Regions from separate parts of the Aliivibrio sp. 1S128 genome, predicted to be linked through region 2. Evidence: predicted binding sites of a transcription regulator. Region 2 holds the regulator's gene; the other holds the start of a gene.
What was found. The regulator CRP, encoded in region 2, controls carbon source genes, mostly activating them, when cyclic AMP is high. The targets are predictions, from matches to a motif close to TGTGANNNNNNTCACA.
Positions count from the first base shown of each region.

Region 1: a site for CRP is predicted at 5,734-5,749, ahead of A6E03_RS12960 (NupC/NupG family nucleoside CNT transporter). Genes of this name have one in related genera too.

Region 1 covers NZ_MAJV01000102.1:246,535-254,636, reverse strand. The annotation lists gene A6E03_RS12990 (glucosaminidase domain-containing protein) at 1-87, shown strand, start outside; gene A6E03_RS12985 (TetR/AcrR family transcriptional regulator) at 247-819, shown strand; gene A6E03_RS12980 (DUF302 domain-containing protein) at 899-1,342, opposite strand; gene A6E03_RS12975 (hypothetical protein) at 1,484-1,927, opposite strand; gene A6E03_RS12970 (coniferyl aldehyde dehydrogenase) at 1,969-3,384, opposite strand; gene A6E03_RS12965 (hypothetical protein) at 3,570-4,343, shown strand; gene A6E03_RS12960 (NupC/NupG family nucleoside CNT transporter) at 4,441-5,646, opposite strand; gene A6E03_RS12955 (LysR family transcriptional regulator) at 5,933-6,868, opposite strand; gene A6E03_RS12950 (methyl-accepting chemotaxis protein) at 7,146-8,102, shown strand, end outside.
Region 2 covers NZ_MAJV01000003.1:278,460-286,561, forward strand. The annotation lists gene cytR (DNA-binding transcriptional regulator CytR) at 92-1,099, shown strand; gene A6E03_RS03095 (SPOR domain-containing protein) at 1,280-1,855, shown strand; gene hslV (ATP-dependent protease subunit HslV) at 2,037-2,561, shown strand; gene hslU (HslU--HslV peptidase ATPase subunit) at 2,584-3,918, shown strand; gene A6E03_RS03110 (OsmC family protein) at 4,035-4,436, opposite strand; gene crp (cAMP-activated global transcriptional regulator CRP) at 4,683-5,315, shown strand; gene A6E03_RS03120 (DUF1338 domain-containing protein) at 5,386-6,180, opposite strand; gene astD (succinylglutamate-semialdehyde dehydrogenase) at 6,193-7,650, opposite strand; gene astA (arginine N-succinyltransferase) at 7,663-8,102, opposite strand, start outside.

The sequences.
Region 1 (8,102 bases), on a different contig from region 2:
TCTCTAATCAAGCACCATCAACTTGATAGCTTTGATAATGTTGAGTTCAATAACACAGCTCCGATACGTATTAAACTAACAAAATAAGACAGATTTACTGTAAATAGAGGTTGTAATGTAGCGATTAAAACCTCTATTTATTGATTGCTTATACTATTCTGACACATTTTTGACCAAATTAAACTGGACGGTTGGTATACAGGCCAGTTACACTTTCTAACTGACTTTAGTTATAGGTAAATAATGATGAAAGACATGCGACAATCTATGCTCGATGCAGGGTTAAAACTGATTAATGAACATGGTTTTGCTGGTGTCGGCTTGATGAAAATCATCAATGAAGCCGAAGGAACGAAAGGTTCTTTTTATCATTACTTCAAATCTAAAGAACATTTTGGCGAGATCTTACTGAGCGACTACTTTGAAGAACACTTAGCAACGTTGGAATCTTTTCTGAATGATGATTCAATGACTCGCAGTGAGCGTGTAAAAGCGTACTTCGAGTTTTGGGCGACGTCTAAATTGACAGAAGATTTCCATATTAAATGTCTAGTCGTAAAACTGGCAGGTGAAATATCTGGAGCCTCTGGCAAGATGCAGATGGTAATGGCAGAAGGCGCTGAAAAAGTGATTCAACGCATGGCTCAGTTCTTTGAGCAAGGCCGTGTTGAAAACGATTTTACTATTCAAAATCCTGAAGAAACCTCTCGAATGATATACAGCTTGTGGTTAGGCAGTACCTTGTCATCTGCTATGCAACGCCGTCGAGATATTCTTGACAGCGCAATGAAAGAAACGCTCGCGGTTCTTGAGCGTTAAATTATCCTAAAAATACAACATTAACTGCCTTTATTATCGGCCTTAGTTTAATTACTTAGACCGATTTTTAGCGTATCCGTTATTTCTCAATAGCTCTGCTCAATGTTTTACTTAAACGATAATTGATGACTTTGTGAGCTATTGCATTATCGCCATAATGAAGTTCTGCGAAATCAACGATGTTATTGTATTTAACTAAGACCTGACCATCTTGTTCAATAACAAGTACTTTTTGCCCAAAAGCATCTAAACCAATGCTAGGAAAATCAACCATTGCTTTAGCACCTGGTGCTGGCCCTCCAAAAACGAGCAAGGTTGTATTTGGCAACGTTTTACCTATCGCTTCTGCACGCTTTTTATAATCAAAGTTCATAAACCAAACGGTGTCATCTTGATTTAATACCTCTTTTTTAATTTTTGTTAATGTCATGTCAAAATCATATTCAGAAACTAACGTTTCAATGCCATAACCCTCTGTCACTCCTTCACTATTTACAGGCTTCGTATTATCTAAACCATCCACAAGCTCATTAATATGTTGGTTATAGCTGACAAGTATCGATTCATCGCGAATACCATGTCTTTTTGGAATAAACTGAGCATCGGTATAAATGGTATGAATCGTATTTCCTTCCTAAAATCTGGTGATTATGACTCATTTAAATTAGCGCAAGTGAGCTGGCGTTTTTGATTTATCACGCGTTAAATAATAATATAGATAAACAAGTGAGTAGACAGTAACAAAGCCATCCAATGCAAATACCCCACTCCATCCATAGAACCAGCTGTATTCATTAACACATACGTTATATAAGAATAATCCAACAAACATTGATTTCTCAAATGCACTGTAAATCATGGTTGAAGTACGTAATTGTTTGTATTTAGCCGAGAACATCAGCAACACACCAATACAACCAACCATTATCCCCCAATGTTGATAAGTTGCTTGAAGGTACTCTTTGTTCTCCATCATCGCGTCGTTGTAAAAAAAGAGGTTTTGCATGCTCCATTCTGGCGCTAAAAACGTCAAGAATGCCGTTGCGGTTAAAAATCCTGTCCCCAATAAATAGGCTTTCATGGTTTTTTCAAAAAAACGTTCTAACATAATTCAACTCTCAAAAAGTGGTTATAAACTAAGTATAGGAATTACTTTCCAATAATGCTCATTACAGCGGCTTTAAAATCGTTATTTCCAACTGAAAACAGATGTTTTATTTGGTGATCATCACCGCTTGTCATCACTGTTTTTGCGTGTGAAAAAGTAACGAACCCTTCGTGTCCATGATAATTACCTTTACCAGATTCCCCTATCCCACCAAAAGGCGCATCATCGACTGCTAAATGGAATACACAATCATTAATACACATACCACCAGAGTGAACCGTGGTTTTAATTCGATTCTGTAGCACTTCATCAAATGACATCAAGTACAACGCCAACGGACGTGGCTTGTTTAAAATAAGGTTAATCGCATCATCTATATGTTGGTAAGTCAAAATAGGCAGTAATGGCCCGAAGATCTCTTCCTTCATAATTGTTGATTCTAAACTTGGATTGATTACTAAGTGAGTCACTAAACGATGTTGAGGCTCGTCAATGCTGTCACTGTGACACGCTTCGATTCGTGTGTTCGCCGTAATTTCTTCATTCAATAGCCCATTAATGCGCTCAAACTGACGTTGATTAGCAATAGAAGTCAGATTGTCTGAATGCACACCACGAGCAAATAAGGTTTGGTACTGTTTTTTGTATTCAGTAATGAAGGCTTCTTTTTTATCTTCAGGCAGTAATACGTAATCTGGTGCAACACACATTTGGCCATTATTCAGACTTTTTCCATAAATTATGCGCTCTACGGCTAATTCCATAGAAACATCATCCGCGATAATCACTGGTGACTTACCACCAAGCTCTAAGGTCACTGGTGTTAAGTTATCTGATGCTGCTTTCATCACTAAGCGTCCAACTTGAGTCGAACCAGTAAACAATAAATGATCAAACGCCAGTCCTGTAAAGTGCGCAGAGATACCCGCTTCACCTTCAATTACATTCACTTCGTCTTTCTCAAACACGGTGCTTAATAGTGTAGACAGTACGTGGTTGGTATTTGGCGTGAACTCACTCATCTTTATCATTGCTCGGTTACCGGCCGCAATGGCTGAGATTAATGGGCCAACCGATAACATGATAGGAAAGTTCCACGGAGTCACAATGCCAACAACACCCATTGGTTGATAGACCACCTCCACACTTGAAGACGACAACAATGGGCCTGCGTTTCTGACTGAAGGCGCCATCCATTCAACCAAATGACTGATGGTGTGATCAATATTTCCAATACAAGGCAGTAGATCTGCAATCAACGTATCTTGCTCACTACGCTGGCCATAATCACGATTCATTGACTCACAAATCTGGTCGCAATGATCAATCAAAGCCACTCTTAGCTTAGTTAGTTTTTCGATTCGTTGTTCAAGCGAAGGCATTGGGCTCTGAGAAAATGCCGCCTTCATTGTTGTCAATGAATGTTCCATACCTTCAATCATCGTTTCGTTTTTCATAAGTCACCTCGTTATTGGATTGACTGCAGAATACACAATACAAACCAGTCGGTCTAGCGTTTTTTTGTCAGGGTTTTGTTAATTGTTATGACTTCTTATTTTTCTCTCTCAGTTTGGATTTCACTTTTTTATACACTAGGCTTTATATGAAGAACACAAAATAGCCTAAAAACAAGGATGTGAAAATGACTAGAATTCATGCACTTTCTACCAGTTTACTTGCTCTCTCTTTTGTTGGTACTTCTGCTTTTTCAGAGGAGATGAATACAGAAAAATCCGGATGGGAACACAGTGTCGAGATCTATGCGCTTGCACTCAATATTCGAGGCGACAGTACGATTGGCAACCTTTCAGCTGACGTTGATGTTGATCCTAAATTCATCATGGATCATATCGACATGGGGGCTATGCTTAGACTTGAAGGCATTTATGATAATCAATGGGGTTATTACATTGATTACAGTTACATGAACCTAAGCGCGAGTACTAATTCTGTACTTAACACGAGTCTAGAGTTACTTAAAGGTAAGACTGAAATACGACAAGGTGTACTAGAAGCCAAAGGTTTCAAACGTTATCAATACGATTTTGGTTCTATTGATTATATGTTTGGTATACGTTGGTGGGATAATGACATTGATGCCAAGTTATATACCACCAACGGAAATTTGTCGTCAAGCAAAAGCTTAAATGAAGATTGGGTGGATTACTTAATTGGTGCACGTTGGATAAATGACATTACTGATAAATGGCAATTTCACGCCAGTATTGATGCCGGGTTAAGTGGCGATACCAGCTTCACAAGTTCGGTATTAACTGGGGTGCGATATGAAATGAACGAATGGTCAGATTTAAACATGGCGTATAAATCCACTTGGGTTGATTATGATAATGAAGGCACATTCACTTATAACACCGCGTCTCAAGGTTTCCTTGTTGGTGTTGGATTGTATTTCTAAAGTCTCTACCCTACCTCTTAATAATGGCAAAACTAGCGAAAAAAAGAGGCACTCAATTGAGCGCCTCTTTTTTATTTAATCAACTTATTGTGCGTTTCTATAAAGAAAGAATCACACCTGCAATCGCAGCACTCATTAAGTTCGCTAATACGCCAGCAGTGATTGCTCGGAAACCCATTTTAGCAATGAATGAGCGACGCTCTGGTACTAAACTACCCAAACCACCAATCAAAATCGCCATGGTTGAAATGTTCGCAAAACCACACAAGGCAAAAGTCACAATAGCTACTGAATGATCACTTAATTGATCTTTCACTTCCATCAACTGAATAAAGGCAACAAACTCATTAACTACGATCTTATTACCAATTAATGAACCCGCAAGGATCGCTTCGTTCCATGGCACACCTAATAGGAAAGCCACTGGTGCAAATACATAGCCAAGGATCAATTCAAAGCTCAGATTTAAACCGAATAAATCACCCACGTGACCTAATAAGCCATTTAGCAATGCAATCACACTCACGAACGCTAATAACGTTGTACCAACAGCGACTGCAATACGTAAACCAGACATTGCACCATCAGCTAGTGCTTCAAATACATTGGTTGCGTGATCGATTTCTACCGATGTAATTTCATCATCATTATTTTCGTCATCACCCGGTGGAACCATCATCTTAGCCATTAATAAGCCAGCTGGTGCCGACATGAATGCCGCTGAGATAAGGAAGTTAAGATCCACACCAAGTGATGCGTAACCTACCATAGTACCGCCAGCCACTGAAGCCAAACCACAGGTCATCACCGCAAAGAACTGCGAATCACTCATGTGCTTTAGGTACGGTTTTACTACTAGTGGGGCCTCAACCATACTTACAAAGATATTTGCCGTCGCTGCAAGTGATTCTGCGCGTCCTGTGCCTAATAAGCGTTGTAATCCACCGCCAATAAAATTGATTACTCTAGGCATAATACCAAGATGGTAAAGCGCAGAAATAAGGGCAGAGAAGAAGATGATAATACCAAGAACGTTAACGGCAAATACAAAGCCGACTTTACCCGTTGCTAAACCACCAAACAAAAAGGCAATGCCCTCTTGTCCATATTCAATAACGCCTGAAACGCCTGCAGTTACTGAGTTTAAAACTTCTTTACCTGCTGGAACGTAAAGTACCAACAGAGCAAATAAAATTTGTAGACCAAACGCCAAAGAGACAGTTCTTAAAGGGATATTACGGCGATCAGTCGAACATAGGTAAGCAAATAGTAAAATGGCAAAAATACCAAGGAAAGATGTCATGATAGAAACCTGTGCTATCGAAAATGAGCCTGCATTCTAATGCGCAAAGGTTTGCGTGCAAGTCGGGTTTGCTAACACTCTGTTAATGGTGATTTAGATCACATTTTGTAGGCCTCGTTAACTAATTGATTTATAGCATAAGAAAAGAATATAGAAAGGGGATTGTTGCCGTATGGAAAAGATATTTATTTCAAGGCTGATAATAGATTTAAGTCATTGATTAAAAAGACATCATTGCGCTGTATTTTATTTAATCAATGACAATGTTGAACGAATCAAACGTTGATTATAACTTAACCCGTTTCATTAGCGCTTTGTCCCAATATGGCGGTTGTCCAATGTGCTCTCGTAAAAAATCAATCACCGCACTTATCTTTCTTGGCAGGTGTTTACGGCTTGGGTAAACCGCGTAAATTGGCATTTTTTGACTCGCTTTCCAGTCGGGTAAAAGCTGAATCAATTTGCCATCATTAAACTCATTGGTAAGTAAGTAACTGGCTAAATACGCCACGCCCCATCCTGAAATAGCGGCATCTCTTACCGCTTCAGCTAAATCGACACGGTAATTACCAGATACCTTCACACACAATGCTTCATTACCTTTACTGAAATCCCAATTACTGTAATCACGGTGACGGCTTTGATACGTTAAGCAATTGTGCTCAGTGAGATCTTGAGGATGATGAGGAACCGCTTTATCAATCAAATAATCAGGTGATGCTGCCAATACAAAATGCGAATCCGCTAATCGCTGTGCAACGTAACCTTCTGGTAAGTCTTCAAAGTTGGTTACCCAGAGATCTAGACCGTCTTTAAGCATATCTGCACGATGATCGAACAAACGAACTTCGACCTGAAGATCTGGATATTGGTGACGTAATTTATCTATCGCTGGGATAATATGCATAGTACCAAAAGACTGTGATAACCCTAAACGCAAGATGCCCGCGACATCATCACGTTCATTATCCATAATGGCACTGGCTTCGGTCATCGCACTGTACATCTTTTCACAATACAAATAGAACTGTTGCCCTGCATCAGTCAGTGTTAACGAGCGTGTCGTGCGCTGTACTAACTTAACGTTAAGCTCTGCTTCTAATATTCCCAGCTGCTTACTCACATGAGAGGTAGATACGCCCATTTGTTTTGCGGCAGCAGTAAAGCTTCCCGCTTTGGCTAGGGCGTAAAATATCACCATTTGGCTGGCACGATCATGCATCTCTCTTGTCCTTTAACTCAAAGGGTATCTGGGCGGCGGATAATAACATCTACTCAGACAGTTAAAATAAATGATAGCAAAAATACTGCATTTAAAATGAGATAAGTTCACTAGTGCTTACCCCAAAGTCATTACTAGCCAGTAAATAACAAAATGATAGATGTGTCACTAAAATAAAGTAACGGTGATTCCATTTCACAGCAAAGTGAGTCTTAGCACATTAAATTGGTTTTTATTAAGTCAAACTCATGCAATATTATTTTATTCTGGGGGATTCATGAAAGAAGTAGAATTTAGGACAATTGATCGACTATTTATAAAAATGTCAGTTAATGATAAGATGTGGGTGATTTTTGGATTATTTTTAATCGCAATAACATCAACAGCAGGCGCTCGCTATTTCAACAGTATTGAACAAATTGAAGCTCAATCCATTACTGCTGTAGAATATAAACTTCAAGGCATATTATCCAACCCCGATGTTGATACACTTTCATCATCTCTTGTTAAAAGTAACCGTGTTCAATCAACTAAATATATTAACGGAACGGTTACTGCAAGTGCATCTCACTCTTCTGGTCAGGCATTCTCCTTAACAGAAAATGTAAAAGCACTTGAGAATGGTAAAAAGCAACAAGCCCTTACTTCTTTTTTCTTAACTTATCTGTGGGCTATTCCTGTCGGTATTTTTATCTATTGGGTTGCCACTTTCCTTGGTGGTGCATTATGGGTTCTATTTACAACTACAGAGAAAATCGGTGCTGGCGATCTTACTTCACGATTAAATTTTCATCCTGGTCGTGATGAGTTTGGTAGCATTGGGTGTGCTTTAGATAAATCGATGGACACGCTTACCGAGCTTGTTGTTAGTGTAAAAGATAATGTAGAGACACTTACTCGTACCTCTTCTTCTTTTGAAAAAGAAATGAAACAAAGCGAGGAACAAATAGCAAATCAATATGCATCTCTCGATTCAGTTGCAACCGCAATGGAACAAATGACAGCATCAGCACAAGAAGTGTCTAGTATTGCTAAAAAAGCCACCACGCAAACCGATCAAGACGCTAAGCACATTAATTCGAGTGACGAACGCGTTCAGCAAGCTATTAATGAAATTGCTCAACTGTCTCAGTACATTGAAAAAACATCAAATTCAGTGGCTACTCTGAATGAGAATACCACTCACATTAACGATGTTATAACTACAATAAATGCAATTTCTGAACAAACTAAT
Region 2 (8,102 bases):
TATTTAAATCTTTATTTTACACATAAAATATCTATTCAAATAATTAGAGCAATCGTTTACTTTAGATTTAAATCAGTTGGAGAGGAATATTATGGCGACAATGAAGGACGTTGCTTTATCGGCAGGAGTATCAACAGCGACCGTATCACGAGCGCTAATGACACCAGAAAAAGTATCATTATCCACCCGTAAACGTGTAGATGGCGCCATCATTGAAACTGGCTACTCTCCAACGACATTAACTCGAACATTACGCCGCAATGAATCAAAAACCATTGTGACGATTGTTCCTGATATCTGCGATCCTTATTTTAGTGAAATTCTAAGAGGTATTGAAGACACTGCGGTTGAAAATGGGTATGTCATATTAGTTGGCGACAGTAGCCAACAAAAAAAACGTGAGCAGTCTTTTGCTAATCTTGTTTACACTAAGCAAGTTGATGGAATGGTTTTATTAGGCTCTGATCTTCCTTTTAATGCCAGTCGCCAAGAACAGAAAAACTTACCTCCTCTTGTCATGGCGTGTGAATATGCGCCAGAATTAGAACTTCCAACCGTTCATATCGATAATCTAACGGCAGCATTTGAAGCCGTAAACTACCTAACCAAATTAGGCCACAATAGAATCGCTGAATTATCTGGTCCAGAAGACTCCGCACTGTGCCAATTTAGACATCAAGGCTACCAACAAGCACTGCGTCGTGCAGGTATCACAATGAATACCTCGTATGTGCATTACGGTAACTTTACTTTTGAAGCAGGTGCGGCAGCCATCGCCCAACTGCTTTCTCTTGCTTCTCCACCAACCGCGGTCTTCTGTCATAATGACGTAATGGCGATTGGTGCAATTCAGAAAGCCAAGCAAATGGGGTTTCGCATTCCTCAAGATATTTCAATTATGGGCTTTGATGATATTGAGTTCTCTCAATATTGTGATCCCCCTTTAACGACTATATCTCAACCTCGTTATGAGATTGGCCGCCAATCGATGATAATGCTTTTAGATTTATTAAAGGGTCATGATGTACGTTCAGGCTCTCGTCTACTTGAATCTTCTTTAGTGCTTAGAGCGAGTACGGCACCCCCAAAAAGCCGTTAACGTAAAGACAAGAATTAATAAGAAGAAAAAGAATAAAACACTAAAGTCACTACTATCAATAGAACTATTTGTTCAAATAGTGACTTTTTACGTACTTTTTTACACAAGTGCTGGTATGCATTCATACAACTGATTACCATGACGTATTCTCTCTGTAATTCTGTATAAAGTAAAAGTATTGTGGCCAATAAAGATTATGTAAAACGTGGACGCTCTCCTAAGAAAGCGACAAAGAAACCAGCCAAGAAAAAAGGGGCTAAACAACCTGCATCGAGTGGATCAACTCCATGGAAAGCGGTTGCTGTTGCTACTCTATTAGTCGCGGTGTTTGGTTATGCCCTTTACTTTCTAAATGACTCTCCTACACCAGAAACTAAATCAACGGTGACCGAAGTTATTCCAGTTAAAGCTAAAAAGAAATCTAACACGGAAGAGATCCCTCCAATGCCAGAAGAGCAATGGAGTTATATGGATGAACTGCCAAATAAAGAAATTGAAGTTAAACAAAAAGAACTGAAAGTTTCTGAAATCCCTTACATCATGCAATGTGGCGCTTATAAAAATCGCTCACAAGCCGAAGAACGTAAAATGAACATCGCGTTCCAAGGACTAACCTCTACAGTTAGACATGCAGAAGGCAGTAGCTGGTTTAAAGTGGTTTTAGGTCCGTATAAATTTAAGCGTGATGCTGAAAAAGATCGCCATAAATTACAACGAGCTAAAATAGAGCCATGCGCTATCTGGAAAGATCAGTAGCCCTCAGCATAAAAAGTCGTAATAACATCACACATTTCCCAAAAGGAGCACATCAAGTGCTCCTTTTTCTATTCTCCTCATCTTGAAAACCAACATCATCCCCCCCATTACAATAGTAATAATCATAAAGATTAATGTAAGAGTCTCACTAAATTACATCATCGAATAAGAGGTTTTACTCGTGACTACAATAGTTTCTGTACGCCGTGAAGGCAAAGTCGTGGTTGCTGGCGATGGCCAAGCATCTCAAGGTGATATGATCGCAAAAGGTAACGTAAAAAAAGTACGTCGCCTTTACAATGATTCCGTTTTAGTTGGCTTTGCTGGTAGCACTGCTGATGCATTCATTCTGTTTGACCTGTGTGAACGAAAGCTAGAAATGCACCAAGGTAATTTGACTAAAGCTGCCGTTGAACTCGCTAAAGAATGGCGTAGTGACCGAGCCTTACGCCGCCTTGAAGCGATGTTAATCGTTGCAGATAAAACAACGTCTCTAATCATCAGCGGTACGGGTGATTTAATCAATGCGGATAATGACCTTCTTACCATTGGTTCTGGTGGTTATTTTGCTCGCTCTGCAGCGACTGCATTACTAGAAAACACTGATTTAGATGCACGTGAAATTGCCACAAAAGCATTGACGATTGCGGGCGATATTGATGTCTACACTAACCATAATCATACCATTGAAGAACTGAACGTTTAACGATAAATAATAAGGAATACCCATGTCTGAGATGACTCCTCGTGAAATCGTACACGAACTAGATAGCCATATTATTGGTCAAGATAAAGCAAAACGTTCAGTGGCAATCGCACTGCGTAACCGCTGGCGTCGTATGCAACTTAACCCTGAGTTGCGTGCTGAAGTAACCCCAAAAAATATTTTAATGATCGGACCAACGGGTGTTGGTAAAACCGAAATTGCCCGTCGTTTAGCTAAATTAGCAAACGCGCCTTTCATAAAAGTAGAAGCCACAAAATTCACCGAAGTGGGTTACGTAGGCAAAGAAGTCGACAGCATTATTCGTGACTTAACTGACGTGGCAATAAAAATGACACATCAGCAAGCGGTAGAAAAAGTAAAATTCCGTGCTGAAGAACAAGCTGAAGATCGTATTCTCGATATTTTATTACCACCGGCTCGTGATGCATGGGGTAAAAATGAAGAAAGCGATAATGACTCAGGCACTCGCCAATCTTTCCGTAAAAAATTACGTGAAGGTAAGCTAGATGACAAAGAAATCGAAGTGGATGTTGCGGCTCCTCAAGTTGGCGTAGAAATCATGGCTCCTCCTGGTATGGAAGAGATGACAAACCAACTTCAAGGTATGTTCCAAAATCTATCTGGTGGTGAAACAACTAAAAAGCGTAAGATGAAAATTAAAGATGCGCTTAAAGCCCTATCTGAAGAAGAAGGCGCTAAATTAGTTAACCCTGAAGAATTAAAAGAACAAGCGATTTTCAACGTAGAAAACCACGGTATCGTCTTTATTGATGAGATAGATAAAATCTGTAAAGGGTCTAACTCCCAGTCTGGTGACGTATCTCGTGAAGGTGTGCAACGTGACCTACTTCCATTAGTTGAAGGCAGCACAGTAAGCACTAAGCACGGTATGGTAAAAACAGATCACATGTTATTTATCACTTCAGGTGCATTCCAAATGGCTAAGCCATCGGACCTTATCCCTGAACTACAAGGTCGCTTACCAATTCGTGTTGAACTTGAAGCATTAACTGCGAATGATTTTAAACGTATTCTTACCGAACCAAATGCATCGTTAACAGAGCAATACATCGCTTTATTAGCAACAGAAAATGTTAATCTTGAGTTTACTGAAGATGGCATTACTCGTATTGCAGAATCCGCATTCCAAGTAAATGAAAGCACAGAAAACATTGGCGCACGTCGTCTGCACACCGTGATGGAACGCCTAATGGAAGAGATCTCTTATGACGCATCCGAAAAAGATGGCGAGAGCCTAACGGTAGATGCCGCTTACGTAACATCTCGCTTAGGTGATCTGATTGCTAATGAAGATCTAAGTCGTTTCATTCTATAATTGACGACGAATACTAATTCCAGTAATTATCTGTTCATTATTACTGGTTAAACAATAGTTAAAAATAAAGCCTCATACATCAAAATGTATGAGGCTTTTTCTTTGGAAAAAATAATCTAAGCAATCACTTCCCAAGAATGTGTCATCTCAATGCCTTCACCTAGCATTAAACACACAGAACAATATTTCTGTAATGAATCAGCAGTGACTCGCTCAACCACCTTAGGATCGAGATTATCTCCACTCACTTCAAAGTGAATGTTAATATGAGTAAACAACTTCGGCGCGGTTTCACGACGATCACTTGATAGCTTTGCAACGCAACCAAGTACGGCTTGATTTGCTGATTTTAGACCATCAACAACATCAACAGAACTGCATCCACCGGCAGCCATTAACACTAATTCCATTGGGCTTGGTGCTTTTTCTCCACCATTACCATCCATTACAACAGAGTGACCAGATTGAGATTGACCTAAGAAAGTAAATCCATCAATCCATTTAACTTCAGCGTTCATAAAAGCCTCTTTACTACATAAAAGGAAAACTCGTGATCCATTTCACGAAACTGTGCCCTTGGTCGCACATTTCATACGATCAAAGTCAAGAAATCAACGGCGAAACAGGGTATGATTTTATCAATTATCCCAACGAACATGCAGCCTTGTTCCGATAACCATATTGTATAGGCCAAACTGATATTTGGCTCAGTTATTTTAAAATGGACATCGCCTACTTGGCAAACGCAGAGGAAGTATAAAAGTATGGTTCTAGGTAAACCTCAGACAGACCCAACATTAGAGTGGTTCTTATCTCATTGTCACATTCATAAGTACCCATCAAAAAGTACTTTGATTCACGCGGGTGAAAAAGCTGAGACTCTTTACTACATCGTAAAAGGTTCTGTTGCTGTACTAATTAAAGATGAAGAAGGAAAGGAAATGATCCTTTCTTACCTAAACCAAGGTGACTTCATTGGTGAACTTGGCTTGTTTGAAGAAGGTCAAGAACGTTCAGCATGGGTTCGTGCAAAAAGCCCTTGTGAAGTTGCTGAGATTTCATTTAAGAAATTCCGTCAACTTATCCAAGTAAATCCAGATATTCTGATGCGTCTTTCTGCTCAAATGGCAACTCGTCTACAAATCACTAGCCAAAAAGTGGGTGATTTAGCATTCTTAGACGTTACAGGCCGTATCGCTCAGACTCTACTGAATCTAGCTAAACAACCAGATGCGATGACTCACCCAGATGGCATGCAAATTAAGATCACTCGTCAAGAGATCGGTCAAATTGTAGGTTGTTCACGTGAAACTGTTGGCCGTATCTTGAAGATGCTTGAAGAGCAAAACTTGATCTCTGCACACGGTAAAACAATTGTAGTTTACGGTACTCGTTAATTTAACGCTTATCTTAAACGAATAAAAACGCAGCCCTTGAGCTGCGTTTTTTTATGCCTAAATTTTAGAATTAACTGTCTGTGCTTTCAAAAATTTTATCAGCAGATGCAGCGACAAATCCTGTATATATCTTCCCACTTGGCAACGTATATCGCTTAGCAAACTCATAAAATCCACCAGGAATTTCAAACTCACCCTCCGTAAAATTCACTTTCACTTTATCCGCCATTGTTGATGACTGTTCTAAGTAAACCTCAGGAGAGCCTTTCACTTCACCACCCACTTCGTTCATTGCAAAACCTGCATCACGTAAGTGTTGGTTCACATCAACCACTTCAGAGAACGCTTCAAGCTGATTAACGTAAACCGTAAAGTGATTAGCGCCATAACCATGAGCCGCTAACCAAGAAGCGTACTCACTTTCCTTCGCTAATACTTGATAGTCTTCGAAACTTAATGTCCAAGGCCTACCGGAAGAAAGAAAATCACTGGTGGCAAAATAGTGGGCTGGTACTTGTTCAACCAAGCCATGAATAATGTCCTGTATTTCAGGTGATAACTCTTCTACTAATAATTCACTAATAAAAACGAGTGGCGCATTAGGATCTGGGTGCTCAAAATGCTGCGCTTTCAGTTTTTTAGCTTCAAAGTCATAAATCTCACACGCTTTATAGCCTATTGCTAAAAATGGTGCAGCAAGAGTCTGTAATCCAACTTTAGGTAAATTAAACGTACGTAGCGCAATATGATCGTTAATCAGTTCATCGTTATTAGACAGTAATTGATGCACCTTCCCAGCAGATGGGGATAAGCGCGCAATATAATCTTTCCACAATGACGAAAATAAAGAATTTACATTATTCATGTTTATCGCCTCTTATAGAGTTAAACCCGGAGAGAGTTGTGCAGGTATTTCACATGCATCGCCTTCCATTGATGCCATTGGATATGCACAGTAATCCGCTGCGTAATACGCACTTGGTTTCATATTGCCAGAGGCACCCGGACCACCAAATGGCGCGTCACCACTTGCTCCCGTCAATTGACGGTTACGATTTACAATACCAGCACGAATATGCTCTACAAAATATTCCCACTCACTGTCATCCGTGGAAACAAGGCCTGCCGATAATCCATAACAAGTGTCATTAGCAAGCTTTACGGCTTCTTCTAATGTCTCGTAACGCACCACTTGCAGTAATGGTCCAAAGTATTCTTCATCTGGTAATTCAGCAACGTTAGTCGCGTCAATAATACCCGGTGAAACAAAGGCATGACCTAAGCTTTTGGCTTCAAGTAAAGACTCTCCACCCAAAGCTTGTAAATTCTTCTGAGCATTGAGAATAAACTCTGCTGCTGCGACTGATATTTGCGATCCCATAAACGGAGCGTTATCAGCAAACGGTTGGTCAACAACGATGCTTTTTGCCACCTCAACAAGGCGAACTAACAACTCATCGCCTGCTTTTCCAATAGGGACATATAAGCGACGCGCACACGTACAACGTTGACCCGCACTAATGAATGCCGATTGAATAATGGTGTAAACTGCCGCTTCTTGGTCGCCAAAATCTTTTGAAATAACCATCGGATTATTACCGCCCATTTCTAGAGCCAGCATTTTTCCGGTGTCTCCTGAAAATTGGCGATGCAGGATATGTCCAGTATTCGCACTACCGGTAAATAACAGGCCATCAATACCTTTAGCTCCCGCTAGCGCTTCACCCGTTGAACGAGCACCTTGTACTAGGTTAATCACACCATTTGGCAAGCCTGCTTGTTGCCATAATTTCATGACGACTTCACTGGTCCATGGCGTTTGCTCTGAGGGTTTTAGCACGACAGTATTACCTGCTAGCAGTGCAGGAACAATATGACCATTAGGAAGGTGTCCTGGGAAGTTGTACGGCCCAAAGACAGCCATAACACCTAAAGGTCGATGTCTAAGTACAATTTTATTTCCAGCAGCTTCACGCTCTTTATAGGGCGTCCTTTCATGATAAGCACGGATAGAAATTGCGATCTTACCCACCATTGCGCCCGCTTCTGTTTTAGTTTCCCAGAATGGCTTACCCGTTTCTTTCGCTATCACTTCTGCTATCAGATCAGTATTCTCTTTCACTAATTCTGCAAAACGCTCAACGATTGCTTGGCGTGCTTCAAAAGGCTGTTTTTTCCACTCAATAAAGGCATGACGTGCAGCACTGACCGCTGACTCAACCTGAGCTTTGGTTGCGCTGTCTCCTTCCCACACTACTTCACTGTTGTACGGGCTTACTGATTGTATTGTTTCACCATTACCTGAAACCCAATCCCCTGCAATCCAATGTGTCATATCCTTTGTCCTCTATTGAGCTAATAAACGTACGTAATCACCCACATTAACTTGTAAAGCCGTTGCTGCTTCTTGTGTTAAATGAACGGTATCAGTCGCTTTATCATAAGCGGCGGTGGTTGCTGTTGCTCTGAAATTCTCAAACGATGTATTTGAAATTAAATACTGTTGTGAGCTGTTATGTTCAGTAATAATTACTTTAGCTTTAAATGAATTTTTCACTGATTCAATGCTGCGTAAATCACATTCAACCGTCGGGCCAGCATCAAAAATATCGACATAACCACGACAACGAAAACCTTCATTCTCTAATAGTTTTAATGCGGGTTTTGTATTGTCATGAACCTTACCAATAACTTCCTGTGCTTCTTTACTTAATAAATTAACGTAAATCGGTAACTTAGGCATAAGATCGGCAATAAAGCCTTTATAACCAATACCTGTTAGGTAAT